DNA from 3 places in the Litchfieldella rifensis genome. Region 1 is predicted to be linked to each of the others. Evidence: predicted binding sites of a transcription regulator. Region 1 holds the regulator's gene; each other region holds the start of a gene.
The links. Region 1 encodes PhoB, which activates phosphate uptake and scavenging genes when phosphate is short. Its sites were predicted from a motif close to TGTCATANNNNTGTCANA; they were not measured.

Region 1 (5,954 bases):
TGGCCGTGACCCGCGTATGGGTACGCACCACCGCCTCCAGTTGATCCGCCACCTCCAACGCCGAGCGTTGCGCCAGGCGTTCGGGGGGCAGGCCCTTGGCGAACCCGGTAGACAGCAGGGGCTTGGAGTAGTCATCGCCACTGTCCGCCGTAATCAGCGTGATCGCTCGCTCGGGATCCCGGGCACGCAGTTGTCGGGCCAGGCCGAGGCCAGCCATGCCGGTACCGAGAATGGTCAGAGGTTCGCTCATGAAGCTCCTGGCAAGCCAATATCATCGAGCCCACATGTTACACTACGCGCCCCGTTCCTGACCCGGAGACGCGAGGTGCGCGATCGCCTGACAATCGTTGCGAGCAGATGCCCTCATTGGCATCCCGCCGCTGCCAGTCGCCCGGCCATGAGTCCCGCCTGGTGGGATTGGGTTGCCTCCAGCGATTCGCTGACGGCGCGCCTGATCGCGGCCGCAGGAAGCCGTGACTTCCGCGTCTGCTTGCTCGACCAGCGCATCGGCCGCCCCCGGCGTGACGAGGCCCAGGCCCTGGGTCTGCCGTTGGGCCGGCATGCCTGGCTGCGCGAAGTGGCGCTTAGTGTGGCCGAACGCCCTTGGGTGGTAGCGCGTTCGGTGGCCCCCCTGGCGCAACTGCGCGGCCAGCGCCTGGACCGCCTGGGGGAGCGCTCCCTGGGGAGCTGGCTGTTTCGTCAACCCGACCTCGAACGCAGTTCCATCGAAACCACCCACCAGCCGGCCCCCTTCTATCCAGCCCCTGGCCCCTGGGGACGACGCTCGGTGTTCCGCCACGGGCGCTTCGCGGTGCTGGTTCAGGAATTCTTCCTCGACACCATGGCGGATGATTTGCGCCTGCCGCCGCGCTAGGATATCGGCCAATCGTCCTGGAGGTTGCGATGGAACAGACTTTGCCCCCCCGCGGCATCAGACGCCTGCCCGATTTCCTGCACCTGATGCGGCTCGACCGCCCGATCGGCACCTGGCTACTGATGTGGCCCACACTGTGGGCGCTGTGGATCGCTGCCGAGGGCCTGCCAAGCCGTGACGTGCTGTTGATCTTCGTTGCCGGAGTGTATCTGATGCGGGCCGCCGGCTGTGTGGTCAACGACTATGCCGATCGCCATTTCGATGGCCACGTCAAGCGCACCCGCGACCGGCCACTGGCCACCGGCCGCATCCGCGAGCGGGAAGCCAAGGTATTGTTCGGCGTGCTGGTGGCCAGCGCCTTCGTGCTGGTGTGTTTCACCAACCTGTTCACGGTGATGCTGTCCTTCGTGGGCGTGGCCCTCGCCTTCATCTATCCCTTCATGAAGCGCTATACCCACTTGCCGCAGCTCTTTCTCGGCGCTGCCTTTTCATGGGCGATCCCCATGGCCTTCGGTGCGGTACGTCAGGAACTGCCGGTGGAGGCCTGGCTGCTATTCGCCGCCAATGTCGCCTGGACGGTGGCCTACGACACCCAGTACGCCATGGTCGACCGCGACGACGACCTCGAGATCGGCATCAAGTCCACCGCGGTGCTGTTCGGGCGCGCCGACAAGCTGATGATCGGCCTGCTGCAACTCGCGACACTGGGACTGCTGGGCTGGCTCGGGATTCGCCTGGCATTGGGCGGTTTCTACTGGCTGGGGCTAGCGGCCATGGCGGCGATTTTCGTCTACCAGCATTGGCTGATCCACGACCGTTCCCGCGAACACTGCTTCCGCGCCTTTCTCAACAACCACTGGGCGGGCCTGGTGGTCTTCGCCGGCCTGGTCCTGGCGCTGTGGCCGCCCGCGAGCGGGTGAGCGGGGCTACATCAGGCTCGGCCAAGAGCGGCTGTCATGGTATTGTCATATCAGCATGTTGCAATCGTCATCACTCCGTCATTGCCTTCATGAGGCCTGCCAATGACCGCCAAGACCGTTCTGATCGTCGATGACGAAGCCTCGATCCGCGAGATGATTGCCGTGGCCCTGGAAATGGCCGACTACCGGGTACTGGAAGCCGACAGCGCCCAGACAGCGCATGCCATGGTGGTCGATCACCAACCCGACCTGCTGCTGCTCGACTGGATGATGCCCGGCACCAGCGGCATCGAACTGGCGCGGCGCCTCAAGCGTGAGGAGACCACCGCCGAGCTGCCCATCATCCTGCTCACCGCCAAGAGCGAAGAGGACAACAAGATCCTGGGGCTCGAAGCGGGGGCCGACGACTACATCACCAAACCCTTCTCGCCGCGCGAGCTGGTGGCACGTCTCAAGGCGGTGCTGCGGCGCACCACCCCCAAGGGGGTCGAGGAAGCCGTGGAGGTCGAGGGCCTGATACTGGACCCGGCCAGCCATCGCGTCAGTGCCCACGGCAGCGCCGTGGATATCGGCCCTACCGAATATCGTCTGCTGCAGTTCTTCATGACCCACCAGGAACGCGCCTATACTCGCAGTCAACTGCTCGATCAAGTGTGGGGCGGTAATGTCTATGTCGAGGAGCGGACCGTGGACGTGCATATCCGTCGCCTGCGCAAGGCGTTGGGCGACACCCATCAGCATCTGATCCAGACGGTGCGCGGCACCGGCTATCGGTTCTCCGCCAAGGGCTGACGTGCATCTCTGGACCCGCGAACTGTGGCGGCTAGCCGCCTTGGCCATCGCCGGTCTGGCAGCGGGCTGGGTGATCGGCGTGCCCGGGCTGGGATTGGCCGCCGGGCTGGGTATCTACCTGGCGATGCACCTGTACCAGTTGCGTGCCCTGTATCGCTGGCTGACCCGCCACCCGCATGACGAACCACCGGCTGGCAGCGGCGTGTGGGGGGAGCTGTTCGATCGCCTCTACAAGTACCAGAAGGGCCAGCGCCTCACCCAACAACGCCTGCGTTCCACTCTGCGGCGTATCCAGGAATCGTCAGAGGCGATGAATGACAGCGTGGTCATGCTCGACCGGCGCGGCGACCTCGAGTGGTGGAACAGCGCCGCCGAGCGCATGCTGGGCCTGGTGGCCGCTCACGACCGCGGCCAGCACATCACCAACCTATTGCGCGATCCGCGCTTCATCGACTACTTCAATGCTCGTGACTACCGCGAACCGCTGACCCTGCCATCCCCGATCGACGAGCGCCGGGTGCTGCAGTTCCAGATCACCCTCTACGGCGACGACGAGCGTTTGCTGATGGCCCGCGACATCACCCGGCTGCACCGCCTGGAACAGATGCGCCGCGACTTCGTGGCCAATGTCTCGCATGAGCTGCGCACGCCGCTGACGGTGCTCAGCGGCTATCTGGAGACCTACTCGGATTACGCCGACCAGTTGCCGGCCCGCTTCGCGCGTGGCCTGGCCCAGATGCAGGAACAGACCACGCGCATGCAGAACCTGGTCAACGACCTGCTGCTGCTGTCGCGCCTGGAGATCGACCAGCGCACCGACGATGCGACCCCGGTACGGGTCAGCGAGCTGCTCGAGGCGATTCGCCGCGATGGCGAGTCGCTCTCCGGCGGGCGTCACATCCTGAGTGTCGAACTCGACGACGACCGCCAGTTGCTGGGCAGCGAACAGGAATTGCGCAGTGCCGTTTCCAACCTGGTGTTCAATGCCGTGCGCTATACCGCCGAGGGCTGCCATATCGTGTTGCGTTGGCGCGCCTACGGCGCCGGTGCCTGTCTCGAGGTGGAGGACGACGGCGACGGTATCGACCCGGTGCATATCCCGCGCCTGACCGAACGCTTCTACCGTGTCGACAAGGGCCGCAGCACCGCCACCGGCGGGACCGGCCTGGGGCTGGCCATCGTCAAGCACGTGCTGCTGCGCCATGATGCGAGCCTCGAGATCGACTCCCATCCCGGCAGCGGTGCCTTGTTCCGCTGCGTCTTCCCCAAGACGCGCCTGATCGCCACCAACAACGATCGCAGCGAAGTTCAGCGCGCCTGAACCACCCCCATGGCGGGATCGCGGTAGTGCCGGTCCCACATCAACACCGCGCCGGCCACGGCGCCGGGCAGCAGGAACAGGTTGGCCAGCGGAATCCAGGTGATCAGGGTGACCCAGCCGCCATAGGTGAGGGTCGGCCACCAGCGCGCGCGCAGCCGGCGCTTCATGTCGGCGAAGCCGACCTTGTTGTTGTCCATCGGATAGTCGAGATAGGTAATGGACATCATCCAGGCCGAGAAGGCGGCCCACAGCAATGGGGCGATGAGGTTGATGCCCGGGATCCAGCTCACCACGAGCAGCAGTGCCAGCCGCGGCAGAATATAGGCCAGCTTGACCATTTCGCGGCCCAGTGCGTCGATGCCGGTCTTGAGCAGTCCCCGATCGTCGGCGGGCGGCCTGCCGGTCACGCGGGTTTCCACCTTGGCGGCCAGAAAGCCGTAGAAAGGGGCGGCGATCATATGGGTCACCAGGGTGAAGGTGAAGAATACCACCAGCACCAGGGCGATCACGAACAGCGGCCAGATCAGCCATTCCAACCATCCCAGCCAGGCCGGGACCATGGCCATCCAGGCATCCAGCCAGCCACCGAAGCTGGCCAGCACATAGTGCAGCATGGCGGCATAGACCAGCAGATTGATCAGCACCGGCGCGAACACGTAGCGCCGCAGACCCGGCGAGAACACCAGTCGCGTACCCCGCGTGAGTGCGGTCAGGGCATTCAGCATCGCAAGCGAACTCCGAACAGGAAACGACGAGACCGTCGCCAGCGAAGGGCGACGGTCGTCAGTATCGCATCGCGTGGCGGAAAATACTCAGCGCTTGCGCTTCAAGGCGTCCTCGTCGAGGTCATCGGGATCGATGTGGCGGATATCCAACCCCTTGACCAGATAGATCACGTATTCGGCGAGGTTGTCGGCATGATCGCCGATCCGCTCCAGCGCGCGCAGGATCCACATCACGCTCAACACCGATGTGATCGAGCGCGGATCCTCCATCATGAAGGTCACCAGCGAGCGCATGGCGCTGGTGTATTCGCTGTCCACCGCATCGTCTTCATGGACCACGGCCAGGGCCAGGTCGATGTCGAAACGAGCGAAGGCGGTGAGCGCATCGCGCACCATCTTGCGCACGTGCTCGCTGATATGGCGCACCTCGACGAAGCCCTTGGTGCCGTTGCCATTTTCCGTCAGGGCCAGGGCATTGCGCGCGATCTTGCTGGCTTCGTCGCCGATCCGCTCGAGATCCGAGGTGGCACGGATCACCGCCAGCACCAAGCGCAGATCGGACGCCGCCGGCTGGCGGCGCGCCAGCACCCGGGTGCATTCGTCATCGATCTTGATCTGCAGATCGTTGACGGCCTTGTCGTTGTCGCGCACGCGTTCGGCCAGGCGGCTGTCGCCGTCGAGCAAGGCGGCGACGGCCTCCTGAACCTGGCGCTCCACCAGGCCGCCCATGGTCATCAGGTGCGTCTTGAGTTCCTCGAGCTCATGGTTGAACTGCTTGGAAATATGCTGGCTGTGCGTTTCGCTGGTGATATCCAAGGGTCTCTCTCCTGTGGCCTGCCGGGGCACTCTCAGCCCATCCGGCCGGTAATGTAGTTTTCGGTACGCGCCAGGCGCGGATTGGTGAACAGGGTGTCGGTGGCCGCATACTCGATCAGCTCGCCGCCATGCAGGAAGGCGGTGTAGTCCGAGACCCGCGCCGCCTGCTGCATGTTGTGGGTAACCAGCACCAGGGTCAGCCGTGACTTCAGGCTACGGATCAGTTCCTCGATCTTGAGCGTCGAGATCGGATCCAGAGCCGAGGCCGGCTCGTCGAGCAGCAGCACCTCGGGTTGCACCGCCAGGGTTCGGGCAATCACCAGGCGTTGCTGCTGCCCACCGGACAGCGACCAGGCGGAATCGTATAGCCGGTCCTTGACCTCGTCCCACAGCGCCGCCGACTGCAGTGCCCATTCGACCACTTCGTCGCGCTGACGCTTCTTCATCGCCACCTGCAGGCGCAGGCCGAAGGCCACGTTCTCGTAGATCGACATGGGAAAGGGATT
Region 2 (5,954 bases), on a different contig from region 1:
CAAGTTACTATCCAACTGGTACATGGACAACCCGACTTGCCGAGGCAATATCTGCGGGAACACGGAATAGACAAGCGTTGCAAAATACCCGGCCCCCGTCGCGCGCACCGCCTCCACCTGCCCCCAGTCGATTTCCTCGATCTCTTCAGCAAGCAACTTTCCAACAAACCCTATCGAATAGATAGTTAGTGTCAAGATACCAGCCAAGGGACCGAATCCCACGGCCTTGACGAAAAGAATGGCCACGATAACGGGATGAAAACTGCGTGAAACGATGATAACGGCTCGGCCAAGGAAGTAGATCGGCTTTGGCGCGATATTGCGGGCAGCCATAATCGCAAAGGGGATGGACAGCATGACACCCAACAGCGTTGCCAAGATCGCTATCTGAAAACTTTCCTTGAACCCGGTCAGCAATAGTCCTGCACGTTCAAAGCTTGGAGGAAATCCGCCGCCGAAAATCCTGGCCGCTCGTGGCAGTCCCTCGGAAATCCGCTCCCAATCAAACGGAAGCGTGCTAAAAGCCCAATAAAAATAGACGACGGCAGCCGCCAGCAGACCATATCGGATAACAGGATTCACAATAAAAGGTGGTTTCTTCCATTTCCTGCCATATCCGACGTTGCCACGGGAAGAAAGATCACCTTGTGTCACGACACTTTCTCCCAGGTATTCTTCTCCAACATCTCCTCCGCCGCTTCTATGCCTCCATAAATGGCATCCAAGGCCTCCTTGTTGAAATCAGCGGGAGCGCCATCGAATATCATCCGGCCATGACGAAGCCCCACGATACGCTCGGTATAGGTCTTCGCTTGCGAGACGTTATGGATATTGATCAAAACGGGCAGCGACATTTCGTCCGAGAGACTCTGCAGCAATACCATGATTTGTTCTGATGTCTTGGGGTCCAACGAGGCCGTAGGCTCATCGGCCAGTAGAATTTCCGGTTCCTGCATCAAAGCTCGAACCACACCGACACGCTGACGCTCTCCCCCCGAAAGTTCATCAGCGCGCTTGTTGGCGTATTGCACGATGCCAACTCGCTGCATCAAGGTGAAGGCCCGGTCGATATCCTGTTGAGGAAAACGCCGGCTCACTGCCTGAAAGAAGTTCACGTACCCCAGTCTTCCGGACAGCACATTCTCCATGACCGTTAGCCGGTCAATCAAGTTGAATCCCTGGAACACCATACCGATCTTTCTTCTGGCTCGTCTCAATTCACCTTTTCCAAGACTTACCAGTTCCAGATCATTGAGCGTGATGGATCCCGATGTCGGCTCCACCAGTCGGTTGATACATCGGAGCATGGTACTTTTTCCTGCACCGGATGCCCCCACGATGGAAACGACGCAGCTTCCCTCGACCGTCAAATCCAGGCCTTTGAGAACCGGCTCATCACTGCCGTAGCGCTTGACAAGATTAGAGATCTTGAGCATATGACCTTTCCAGGAGCTACATTGATTCAAACAACAAGAAACAGGCCGCACCAACGACAGTGCGGCCCGTTCCACAGCCATCCGGCATCACTCAAGATCGTCACGAGTATAACGCACATTGTTTGCCTTCTGGATAGTGCGAATTACCGCCCAATCAGACTCGTAACGGATCGGGATAAATTTATCGACGCCTTCGAACTCATCTCCCAGCGCCGTCCCTTCAAAGTCGAAGGAAAAGAAAGCCTCTTTTATCTTCTCGACAAGATCGGGATGAAGATTATGCGCATAAGTATAGGAGGTTGTCGGAAAAGGGGCAGACTCAAAGATTATCTTGACATCCTCCTCCTCATACAAGCCGCGTGCTGCCATGCGCTCAACGACTTCCGATGCCACGGGTGCCGCATCATAGTCCTGGGCCACGACACCCAGCATGGATTGATCATGGCTACCCGAGTAAACGACTTCATAGTCGTCGCCGGGAGTGATGCCCAACTCAGGGAAAAGTGCTCTGGGAGCCTGGTTCCCCGAGTTGGAAGTCGGTGAGGTATGCGCGACTCGGCGACCCCGCAGATCCTCCATGCTGTCGATACCCGAATCCACATGGGTATAGAGTTGAAGGGTATAACCAAACCGGCCATCATCCGATCCCATCAAGGCAAACGGAACCGCACCGGCCAGATTGACGGCGAAAGGGGTCGGTCCAGTGGAAAAGCCGGCAATATGGAGCCGTCCACTTCGCATCGCTTCAACCTGTGCAGAATTCGACTGCACGGCAAAGAAACGCACACTCTTTCCCGTAGCATCTTGTAGATGATCGATGAAGGGTTGCCAGATATCGGAATAGATAGCGGGGTCCTCGACCGGAGTATAAGCAAAGATCAAGGTATCCGGATTCACCCACTCAGATTCGTCTTTAGGTAAGTCTGCCACCATGTCGCCATCTTCATCACAATAAAGTGCATCCAAATCGCCTCGCTCGCAATCGGCCAAGGCTTGACTCGCCAACAACAAGGTCAAGGGCACTGCTGCCAGCGATAACACTATTCCAGAGCGATATTTCCCTGACGTATCGATACCCTTGATAAATGAAAAACGGCTCATGGCGCGATCCTCTTATACTTATATTAATTTCATTGTTTGGTGTTATAGTAAAGCTTGGGTCTGTTGTTGTTATCAGAATAACGAGGCACAACTTATCCGTTTAGTCTAGATTTCCCATCAAGAATATGTCAATTTTTTTACAACGCCTGTGCTCGAAAGCGAGTCAGGCAATGGGACGGCAGAGCCTCAGCCGTCATGAACAGGTGACCCCCTGCGAGGTAAAGGCACCCGTGCTCCGACGTAACCGCTACCTTCTGATGCGCCATGGCCATAGTCAGGCCAACGAAGCCGGCCTGATCGTCAGCGATCCCGCACGAGGAGTCGAAGGTTTCGGTCTCTCGGCGCGGGGCGAGGCCCAACTGGCGGCCGTCACCAGTGACTGGCGGTGGCCTGTGCCGACTCGCGTCCTGCACTCCGACTTCCTGCGCACCACGCAGACGGCGGCACGCATCGCCGACCACTTCGGGCTGATCATGCAAGTCGAACAGCGGCTGCGCGAACGTTTCTTCGGCGAATTCGACACCCAGGCCGACACCCATTATCCCGACGTCTGGGCACTGGATGCCGAGGATGCCGGCCATCAATGCCGTGGCGTGGAAAGTGTCGTCGCCGTGGCCAGGCGCATGCAGGCGGTCATTTCAGCCCTGGAAGCGCAATACAGCGGCGAGACGGTGCTCCTGGTCAGTCATGGCGACCCGCTGCAGATCCTGCTTACCGCTGTCGCGGGCAAGCCGCTGCAACGTCATCGCGATCATCCGTCCCTGGCGCCGGCCAGCATCACCGTGCTGCGCGATGCCGGCTCTTAAGGCGCCGTACGAAAAGTCGGCGAGCGATGGCAGTTTTCGAGCGGGACCTAATAATAATCGACGATTACCTGCACCCCCTCCACCTGCACCGCCTGCCCTCCGCGAGGAAGCCGAAACCGGAAGTGCAGAGGGGCGGTTGCCGGCAACTCGGCCAGGGCCGTGCTTCGACCGGACGGGGAAGATAACGGTATACAGCGAGCCGGGTGACACAGCCAGGCTTGCAGGGGTCGCCTCGTCGAGGCCTCGAACCGCCAACGCAGTGTGGAGATGCGCGCGCCACCGGGGATGACATCGGGTGCTGCCAGGGGTGGCGAGCGCGTTTCACGCTCGGGTACGGCCACACGCAGCCCGGGCGCCTCTGCCACCCAACTACCCGATGCCGCCCAGGCTGGTGGTATCGACAAGGCACTCACCGCGATCATAGCGACTGCCAGCCAACGCAATACCGTCATGCGCGTCGTCCCACCCGGCCAGACGTGCTGCCGTCCAGCACCAGCAACTCGATACCGAGAAAGTCAGCGGCGGCCTGTTGCAGATTGTTGAGCAGGCCGGAACGCGAAGCGAATCCCGGATGAATCGCCAGCAGACGACGCGGCCCTTGCCGGGAACGCAGCGATTTGAGCGCCAGATAGGCGCGGCGAAAGCCCTCGAGATCGCTATCCACCCACAAGGCCCAGCGTGGCTGCTGATCGGCGAGTACCGTCAGATGGGGACTGGCCGCATCCAGGGCCACCACTCGCCATGCCCCAGGATCGCCGATCCAACGTTGACCACCGGCATGCCAGTCGTGCAGCACCTGCTCTACGCGTTGCCGTTGCTGCCGAGAGGAGTCCGGCAACCCTACCACCATCAAGGTCCGCAGCCGGGGAGCGACACGCCTGTCCGGCGTCTCCTCCACGGCAATGTCCTGCCGTGCCGCCCAACTGCGCAAGCCAGCCGCCTGGTCGTCATTCCCGGAAGTCGGCCGATTCATCTCAGAGTGCCTCTTGCCCACTGTGCCTCATCTGGCGAAAGACGTCCCGCGCAGCGAAGAGGTGCAACAAGGCCTCCAGCAATTGGCTCGGCTTGCGTTGTCCCTTACCGACCAACAGACTGAGCAACTGAGCGCGCACGTCCATGGCCCAGTCGGTATCGTCCTGATCCAGGCGCAAGGCGACAGCGGCCAGGCCGCTGGCCAGGCTCAGGCGCAGTGCCGGATCGCTGCGGGAAAGACCGGCATCCCCCAGATGACGCCAGGCATTGCGTACCAACACCGGCAATTCGGCAAGCGCGAGCGCGATACTCACGAGACGGCGAGACAGAGCGGGGTCGAGGGACGACGACAACCAATACCGCCGCCCCAGCTCGCGTCCGCTGTCGACATCGTTGAGCCGACCGAACCAGGCCGTGGCTGGTTGCACCGATACGGCGGCAGGGCCTCGCCGCCCGGGTAGCTCGATATCCAGGCATGCCAGATGCACTACAGCGTGGCGCCCATGCAATCGACAGGACAGCGCTGCCTCGCGACTAGCCAATTCGCCTAGCTGCGACAGGCTGCGGCGCTCTCCCAGGTGCGTGACACGACGGTTGCCCTTGGTCGCCGCCAGCCAGGGCAGTTGCCAGGCTCCAAGCCATTCCAGGGCAGCCGTATCCGGACACTGTGCCAACAGGTGGCGGTCGGCCCCCAGGTTATCGCCAGCCCACCCCAGCCGCTGGTCCTGCCCCGCCGGCAACTCATGATGCTGCCAGCTCAATCCCAACAGTCGGCCCTGTGGGTCGATGGCCTGAACCGGGCTCGCCCAGTCGCACCCACTAACCTTGAGCGGCCCCCAGAGCATGCCCAGCCCATCGTCGGTACGCGCCCGCTCGCGGGCCAGGCGACTGGTTTGCCTCTGCATCTCGGAGATGACGTCCTGCTGATGTTGCTGCGCAAGGAAAGCCGCATCCCATGCCGCTTCGAGCAAGGCGAAGCCCGGCAGCCGTTGTCGCAGGGAAGCCAGCGCCGCGGTCAGCGAGCGTCCCTGTCCCAACAGCCCCCGCGATAGCGATTGCATGCCGCGCACCTCCCGGGCAACGGGCACCAGGTCGCCCGCGTCCGGTGCAAAGGGAGAGTCACCGTCGACCATCAAGGCCTGCTCGACCAGTTGACGGGCATCGGCCAAGGCCAGGTCCTCGGGCACCTGCTGGCCATGAGAGACATAATGCAGTCGCAAGCCGTGGCGAATGACGGTATCCAGCAAGGGACCCAGCCTTGCCGCCTCATCGCTCTTGGTCAGGATGCAATCGACGAGCCGGTTACCTGCTGCTTCGGCGGCCCGCCGATAGGTGGCGATGACCTCTTCCAGCGTGTCGCCATGACTCGCCGCATTCAGCAATAGCATCAAACGAACCGCACCACCGCCACTGCCGAGCTGGGCCACCTGCTTGACCAGACGCTGGTCGCGTTGGCTCATGCCGACGGTATCGATGATCACCAGACGCTTGTCGGCGAGCCGCTCGAGCAGTGCCGGCAACGGCGCCTCGGCTTCCAGGGCATGCACCTCCACGCCCAATAGACGGGCATAGATGCGCAACTGCTCATGGGCCCCCACCCGGTAGCTGTCGGTGGTCACCAAAGCGACCCGGTCACTGC
Region 3 (5,954 bases), on a different contig from region 1:
GCCCTCGAAGAGTCACTGCACGGGCTACGCCTGGGAGAACGTCTCAGCGCCCAGGACATCGACAGCCTGCGGGCGCAGAAGCGCCTGCTGGCCAGCCGCTGGCAAACGCTCTCCGACCACCATTCGCCCGATGACGCACTGCGCCAACGCTACGATGCCGCCCTCGACGAGTACGAGCGCCTCGGCCAGGCCTGGGAACGATTGGGCCAACATGCTGCGGCACTGGAACAGGCCCTGGACGACAACGACCGCCCCCGTCTCGCCACCCTGCTCGATGATTGCGCGTGGCCCGAATGGCTGCCACCCACGGCACTTCTCGAACGCGCCCGGCGCCAGTTGGAACAGGACACCGCCTCCGAGCCCCCCAGCCATGACGAGCGGCTGGAGGCCTTCGAGCATGACCTGCGGGAACTCGAGCGCCTGTTGCAGCGAGGCGCCTTCAAGGGGGCCAGCCGCCTGCACCAGAGCCTGCGCCATCGTACCGAGCACTTGCCCGGATCACGCCTGCGCCCCCACTTGGGAACCCTCAAGCGCCTGGGCGCGCAACTCGCCGAGCTGCGCGACTGGCGCGGCTTCGTCGCGGGCCCCAAGCGCGACCAGCTATGCCAGGCCATTGCCGAGCTTGCCGACGACGACAGTATCGTCGATGCCGAGCTTGACCGCCGTCACCGACAGCTGGTCAAGGAGTGGAGGGAGCTCGGCGATGCCGCCGCCGACCGTGAACTGTCCTCTCGGTTCCGCGCCGCTTCCGATCGCATCCACGAGCGACTGACCCCCTGGCGCGAAGCACTGAATCGCCAACGCGCGCTCAACCTCGAGGCCCGCCAGGCGCTATGCGAGCAGCTCGAAGCGCTGCTGGAACATCCCGATCCCTCCGCCGACCCCGATGCCCTGCGCGACATCCGCGACCGTGCCCGTGAGCAATGGCGTCGGCATTCGCCGGTGCCCCGCGATCACGCCGAAGCCATAGGACGGCGTTTTGGCCGCATACGCCACGACCTGCAGGCACTGATCGACCGCCGCGCCCAGGAAATCGCCGATGCCAAGCGAGAGCTGATCGAGCGGGCCAGGGCGCTCCAGGCATCGTCACAGTCCGCCGTTCAGTGCGCCGAACAGGCCAAGACACTGCAACGCCACTGGCGCGAACTGGGTCGTGCCCCCAAGGGAGAGGAGCAGGCCTTGTGGCGGGAGTTTCGTGACATCTGCGACGCCATCTTCGCCAGTCGGGAAGCCGAACGCGACAATCGCGCCGAGCGCGCCAAGGCACGGCTCGATGCCATGCAGGCCTTGATCGACCGCCTCGACGCCTGGCACCCCGACACCAGCCGGGAAGCGCCAGTGCTCGACCAGGCCATCGCCGAGGCCGAAGCCCTGGAACCATTGCCACCGGGGCGCCGCAGTGAAGGTATGCACCGCCGCTGGTCCGGCATTCTGCGCGCCCGGCGTGAGCGCCTGATGCGTCTGGCCGTCAGCGAGGAGGTCGAGCGCTGGCAGGCCCTGCAGCCGCTGCTCAGCGCCCACCTGGCAGCCGACGCGGCCACCTTGGCGGGAGAAGAGGCCATCGACGTCGACGGCGACAATACCCTGGACGGTGACATGATGCAGGCCCATCAGCATCGCAACGCTGCCCGTCACCACCCACCCCCTGAGTTGGAGGTCGAGGAAGCGCTGACCCGACTGCGGGTACACCTCGCCTTGCTGGCGGGCGATCGGATCAGCCCTCAGGACGATGCCTTGCGCCTGGCGATTCAGGTCGAGCGCTTGAACAATGGGCTGGGGCGTGAGCTGACCCGGGCCGAGGAGCTGCATGACGTGTTGCGGGAAATCTTCGCTACCGGGCCGGTCAGCGAATCGCTCTGGTCCAGGGAAGCCGGCGAGTTGGATACCCTGCTGTCGAAGTTGTTGCACCAGTCATCCCAGTGACCGTGGCCCCCGACATGCGAGACGCGAGACCTGAGCCTCGCGTCTTACCTGGCCCACGGAATCACCGCGGGCGATCGTCCACCTCCGGGGGCATCACCCCATGAACTGTCCGCCATTGATATCCAGGTTGGCGCCGGTGATGAAGCCGGACTCCCGGTCTGCCAGGAACACCACGGCCCGGGCGATCTCCTCGGGGGTGCCGTAACGCTTGACGGGAATCGCCTCGCGTATCGCTTCACGAACCTTTTCGGGAATCTTCATGATCATGTCAGTGGCGATATACCCCGGCGAGAGGGTATTGACGGTGATGCCCTTGGTGGCGGTCTCCTGAGCCAGCGACATGGTCAAACCATGCATCCCGGCCTTGGCCGCAGCATAATTGACCTGACCGAACTGTCCCTTGCGGCCGTTGATCGATGAGATGTTGACGATACGCCCATAGCCCGCCTCGAGCATATCCTCGATCACGCTGCGGCACGTATTGAAGACACTGTTCAGGTTGGTATCGATCACTTCCTTCCATTGTTCGGGGGTCATTTTCTTGAGGGTACCGTCCCGAGTGATCCCGGCGCAGTTGACCAGCACACTGATCGGTCCATGGGTCTCGCGAATTTCGCGAACGCCCGCCTCACAGGCACTGTAGTCGGTCAGGTCGATACCGGACAGGGCGATATTGTCATAGCCGTCGGCACGTTGTTGCTCCAACCAGGACTTGGCCTTGTCGGGATTGTTGTATCCCGCCACCACTTGGTAGCCCTCCTTGGCCAGCGCTCGGCAGATCGCTGTGCCGATCCCACCGGTGCCGCCGGTTACCCACGCTACGGGTGCTGTATTGGCCATTTTTTTATCTCCCTGATTCATGACACTTGTTCGACTGGTGATACGAATTGGCGTGACCAGTCTCGAGTTGGTGGATGACAACGTCGTGACATCCGAAGCATAGTATGGCTGCTTTGGCGCCAATGATACGAGCGTTGAACCAACCCTTGACGCATCGCAAAAAAAGCGTAGAATACGTTCCTGTTGATGCGGGGTGGAGCAGTCTGGTAGCTCGTCGGGCTCATAACCCGAAGGTCATCGGTTCAAATCCGGTCCCCGCTACCAAACATAGAGGAAGCCAGTACCTGACCCAGGGTGCTGGCTTTTTTCGTTGTGGTGACGGTCGCTCGTCGGGCTCGGCTTTTCACAACCCATCCTCCCTCCCCTTGATGGGGGCCGACATGCCCACACGACCGATCCCTGGCAGCTTGAGCGCCGGTCGCACCCCATCGATGCCCAGGTTCAGCCCCAGCACATTGATCTCCAGCCCCTCCTCGACAGCGAGCAGGATGCCGAGCACGCCCCCCAGAGTGAACTGGTAGCCGGTGCCGCTGGGCGCGGGCGCGAATACCTCGCCGAACAGGTAATCCTTGCCGATCGCCGTGCTGGGTAACGGCACTTCCAATCCGGGCACCTGCCGCACCACCCAGGCGACGAAAGAGTTGCTGTTGGGGCCCGGCCAGACACGGTAGCGATCATGCGCGGGATAGTCGGCCACGGCGGCGTCGATCATGGGGATCAGGGCGGCGGCACGGTCGCCTCGGTAATCGGCCAGCAGCGCGGGCGAGCTGCCGTACCAGGCGCGATCCGGCGCATCGATCCGAATGACGACCGTCGGCCGCCGCCAGCTCATTACCTGATAGGTACGATAGGTTGGGGCTCCCTCCTCCTTGGTGGCAATCCAGGTATGCACACTGAAGGCACCACGCCAGTTGAACGCTCTGGCGGCGTATACCTGCACCACCGCTTCCGTCGTCTCCCGTGCCGGCGGCGCCAGCCCCGCCGGCGTGCGCTCGGCGCTGTGCCAGGGCGTGTCCAGGTCGATACGCTGACTGGCCAGCATCAACATGGGGCCAGCCAGAATCAGCGCTAGCCCAAGTATGGTCAAGGCCAGCCCATGCACGACCTGTCTCATCCTGTTTGTCTCCCACGCCTTATCGCCGCAAGGGCTTGCCCATTGCCACCATCATAGAGATGCTTATATGAAGGGCTTGAATCACACGCTCATCACCCGCATCTCAAGGGTAAATTCCACCATTTTCAGGGTTATTTTCTTATGCAGATCGTCGATCCACACAGTGGCGAGCCATTGACGGCACCCGATAGCACTCCTTCCTCCGCGCCCACCGGCGCTGACCCGGCAAGCTATATCGTCGATGTCGACATGAGCAACTTCCAGCAGGTGGTACTGGAAGGTTCGATGCGTACGCCGGTGCTGCTCGACTGCTGGGCTCCGTGGTGCGAACCCTGCAAGAGCCTGACGCCGGTGCTGGAAAAGCTGGCCCGCGAATATGCCGGCGCTTTCGTGCTGGCCAAGCTCAACATCGAGGAGCACCAGCAGATCGCCGCTCAGCTCGGCATTCGTTCGGTCCCCGACGTCAAGTTGATCATGCAGGGGCAGTTATACGACCAATTCCAGGGGGCCCTGCCCGAGAAGCAAATTCGCGAGTGGCTCTCACAATATATCCAGCCACCCGCGGATGCTCCAGAAAGTCCCGAGGAGCAGGCCCAGGCGGCACTCGCTGCCGGCGATGCCACGACCGCCCGGGAGATCTACCAGCAACTGGTGCAGGACAACCCCGAGCACTACGACTATCAGATCGACCTCGCCAGCGCGGTGCTCGCCGAAGGCAATGCCGTCGACGCTCGCGCCATTCTCGACAACCTGCCCCCGGAGCACCGTGATGCTCCTCGAGCTCGCGGCGTACGGGCACGCCTGGAGTTCGGCGAGGAGGCTCCCAGTCAGGACGAACTCGCCGACCTGGAAGGGCGCGACGACAGCGAAGCCCGCTTCAAGCGCGCCTTGCGCCGGGTGGCCGACGGCGACTACGAGACTGGCTTGGACGAGTTGCTGGCGCTGATGAAAGCGGACCGCAGTTATGGCGACGACGCCGCGCGCAAGACCCTGTTGCGGGTCTTCGATGCGCTCGGCGCCGACCATCCGCTGACGGTAACCTATCGACGCAAGCTGTTCGCCTTGCTGTACTGAGCGGGGCGGTAGCGGGAGATCAACGCCCCAGCACCGTATCGAGACGCCGCAGCGCCTCGTCAAGTTGTACGGCAGTGGTACCGAAATTGAGCCGGGCGAAACCCGGCCAGCCGAAGGCGGCGCCATCGGACAATGCCACTCGGGCTCGCTCCAGCAGGGCTTGCTGCGGGTTGTCACCCAGGCCGGCCTGACGCAGGTCCAGCCAGGCCAGATAAGTGGATGCTGGCGGGGTCATGGCGACCCCCGGCCAGTTCGCCACCTGCGCGACCAGTCGCGCTCGATGTTCACCCAGGACCTCGAGCAGTGCCCGGCGCCATGAGTCCCCATGGGCGTAGGCCGCCTCGGCGGCGGTCAGCCCCATGACGTTGGCATCCGGCTGCAGGCCACGACACTGCGCCGCGAAGCGCCGACGCAACTCGGGGTCCTCGATCACCGCACAGGCACAGGTCAAGCCGGCAAGGTTGAAGGTCTTCGACGGGGCCCACAGGGTGACGACCCGCTTGACCAGCTCGGGAAACAACGCCGCCAGGGGCCGATGACGCGCTTTCGCATCGAGCAGCAGGTCGCAATGCAGCTCATCCGAGACGATCAGCAGGTCATGACGCTCGACCAGCGCCGCCAGGCCGGCCAGCTCCTGCTCGTGCCAGACCCGGCCGGTCGGGTTGTGCGGATGGCACCAGAGCAGCAGGCGCGTCTCGGGCGTGATGGCGGCTTCCAGGGCGTCAAGATCGAGCCGCCAGGGCTCGCCCGGCGCCAGGGGCTCACCCAGCGGCGCCGTCTGACTCAGGCGCCCGGTACGGCTGGCAACCTTGAGAAACGGTGGATAGATCGGTGTCAGGGTCAGTACCCCGTCCCCCGGCTCGGTGAGCGCCAGGCTGGCCACGTGCAGGGCCGGCACCACGCCGGGCAGCCAGAGCTGCCACTCCGGCGCGATCTCCCAGCCATAATGCTCGGCACTCCAGGCACACAAGGTTTGGCGTAGACTGTCCGGTACCAGGCCATA

Region 2: phnD (phosphate/phosphite/phosphonate ABC transporter substrate-binding protein) is a predicted target of PhoB. The motif match lies at 2,662-2,679, and genes of this name have one in related genera.
Region 3: phbB (acetoacetyl-CoA reductase) is a predicted target of PhoB. The motif match lies at 2,837-2,854, and genes of this name have one in related genera.

The regions. Positions count from the first base shown of each region.
Region 1 is NZ_JBHRUG010000019.1:121,963-127,916, reverse strand. Features, by position in the region: gene ACFOEV_RS09925 (NAD(P)/FAD-dependent oxidoreductase) at 1-250, opposite strand, end outside; gene ACFOEV_RS09920 (chorismate--pyruvate lyase family protein) at 398-874, shown strand; gene ubiA (4-hydroxybenzoate octaprenyltransferase) at 904-1,794, shown strand; gene phoB (phosphate regulon transcriptional regulator PhoB) at 1,897-2,586, shown strand; gene phoR (phosphate regulon sensor histidine kinase PhoR) at 2,588-3,907, shown strand; gene cysZ (sulfate transporter CysZ) at 3,895-4,632, opposite strand; gene phoU (phosphate signaling complex protein PhoU) at 4,720-5,448, opposite strand; gene pstB (phosphate ABC transporter ATP-binding protein PstB) at 5,481-5,954, opposite strand, start outside.
Region 2 is NZ_JBHRUG010000031.1:404,525-410,478, forward strand. Features, by position in the region: gene phnE (phosphonate ABC transporter, permease protein PhnE) at 1-654, opposite strand, end outside; gene phnC (phosphonate ABC transporter ATP-binding protein) at 651-1,436, opposite strand; gene phnD (phosphate/phosphite/phosphonate ABC transporter substrate-binding protein) at 1,524-2,537, opposite strand; gene ACFOEV_RS17680 (histidine phosphatase family protein) at 2,795-3,343, shown strand; gene ACFOEV_RS17685 (flagellar protein FlhE) at 3,391-3,795, opposite strand; gene ACFOEV_RS17690 (hypothetical protein) at 3,792-4,316, opposite strand; gene flhF (flagellar biosynthesis protein FlhF) at 4,318-5,954, opposite strand, start outside.
Region 3 is NZ_JBHRUG010000026.1:9,362-15,315, reverse strand. Features, by position in the region: gene ACFOEV_RS11795 (DUF349 domain-containing protein) at 1-1,923, shown strand, start outside; gene phbB (acetoacetyl-CoA reductase) at 2,017-2,763, opposite strand; tRNA gene ACFOEV_RS11785 (tRNA-Met) at 2,951-3,027, shown strand; gene ACFOEV_RS11780 (DUF3750 domain-containing protein) at 3,107-3,877, opposite strand; gene ACFOEV_RS11775 (tetratricopeptide repeat protein) at 4,019-4,951, shown strand; gene ACFOEV_RS11770 (MalY/PatB family protein) at 4,971-5,954, opposite strand, start outside.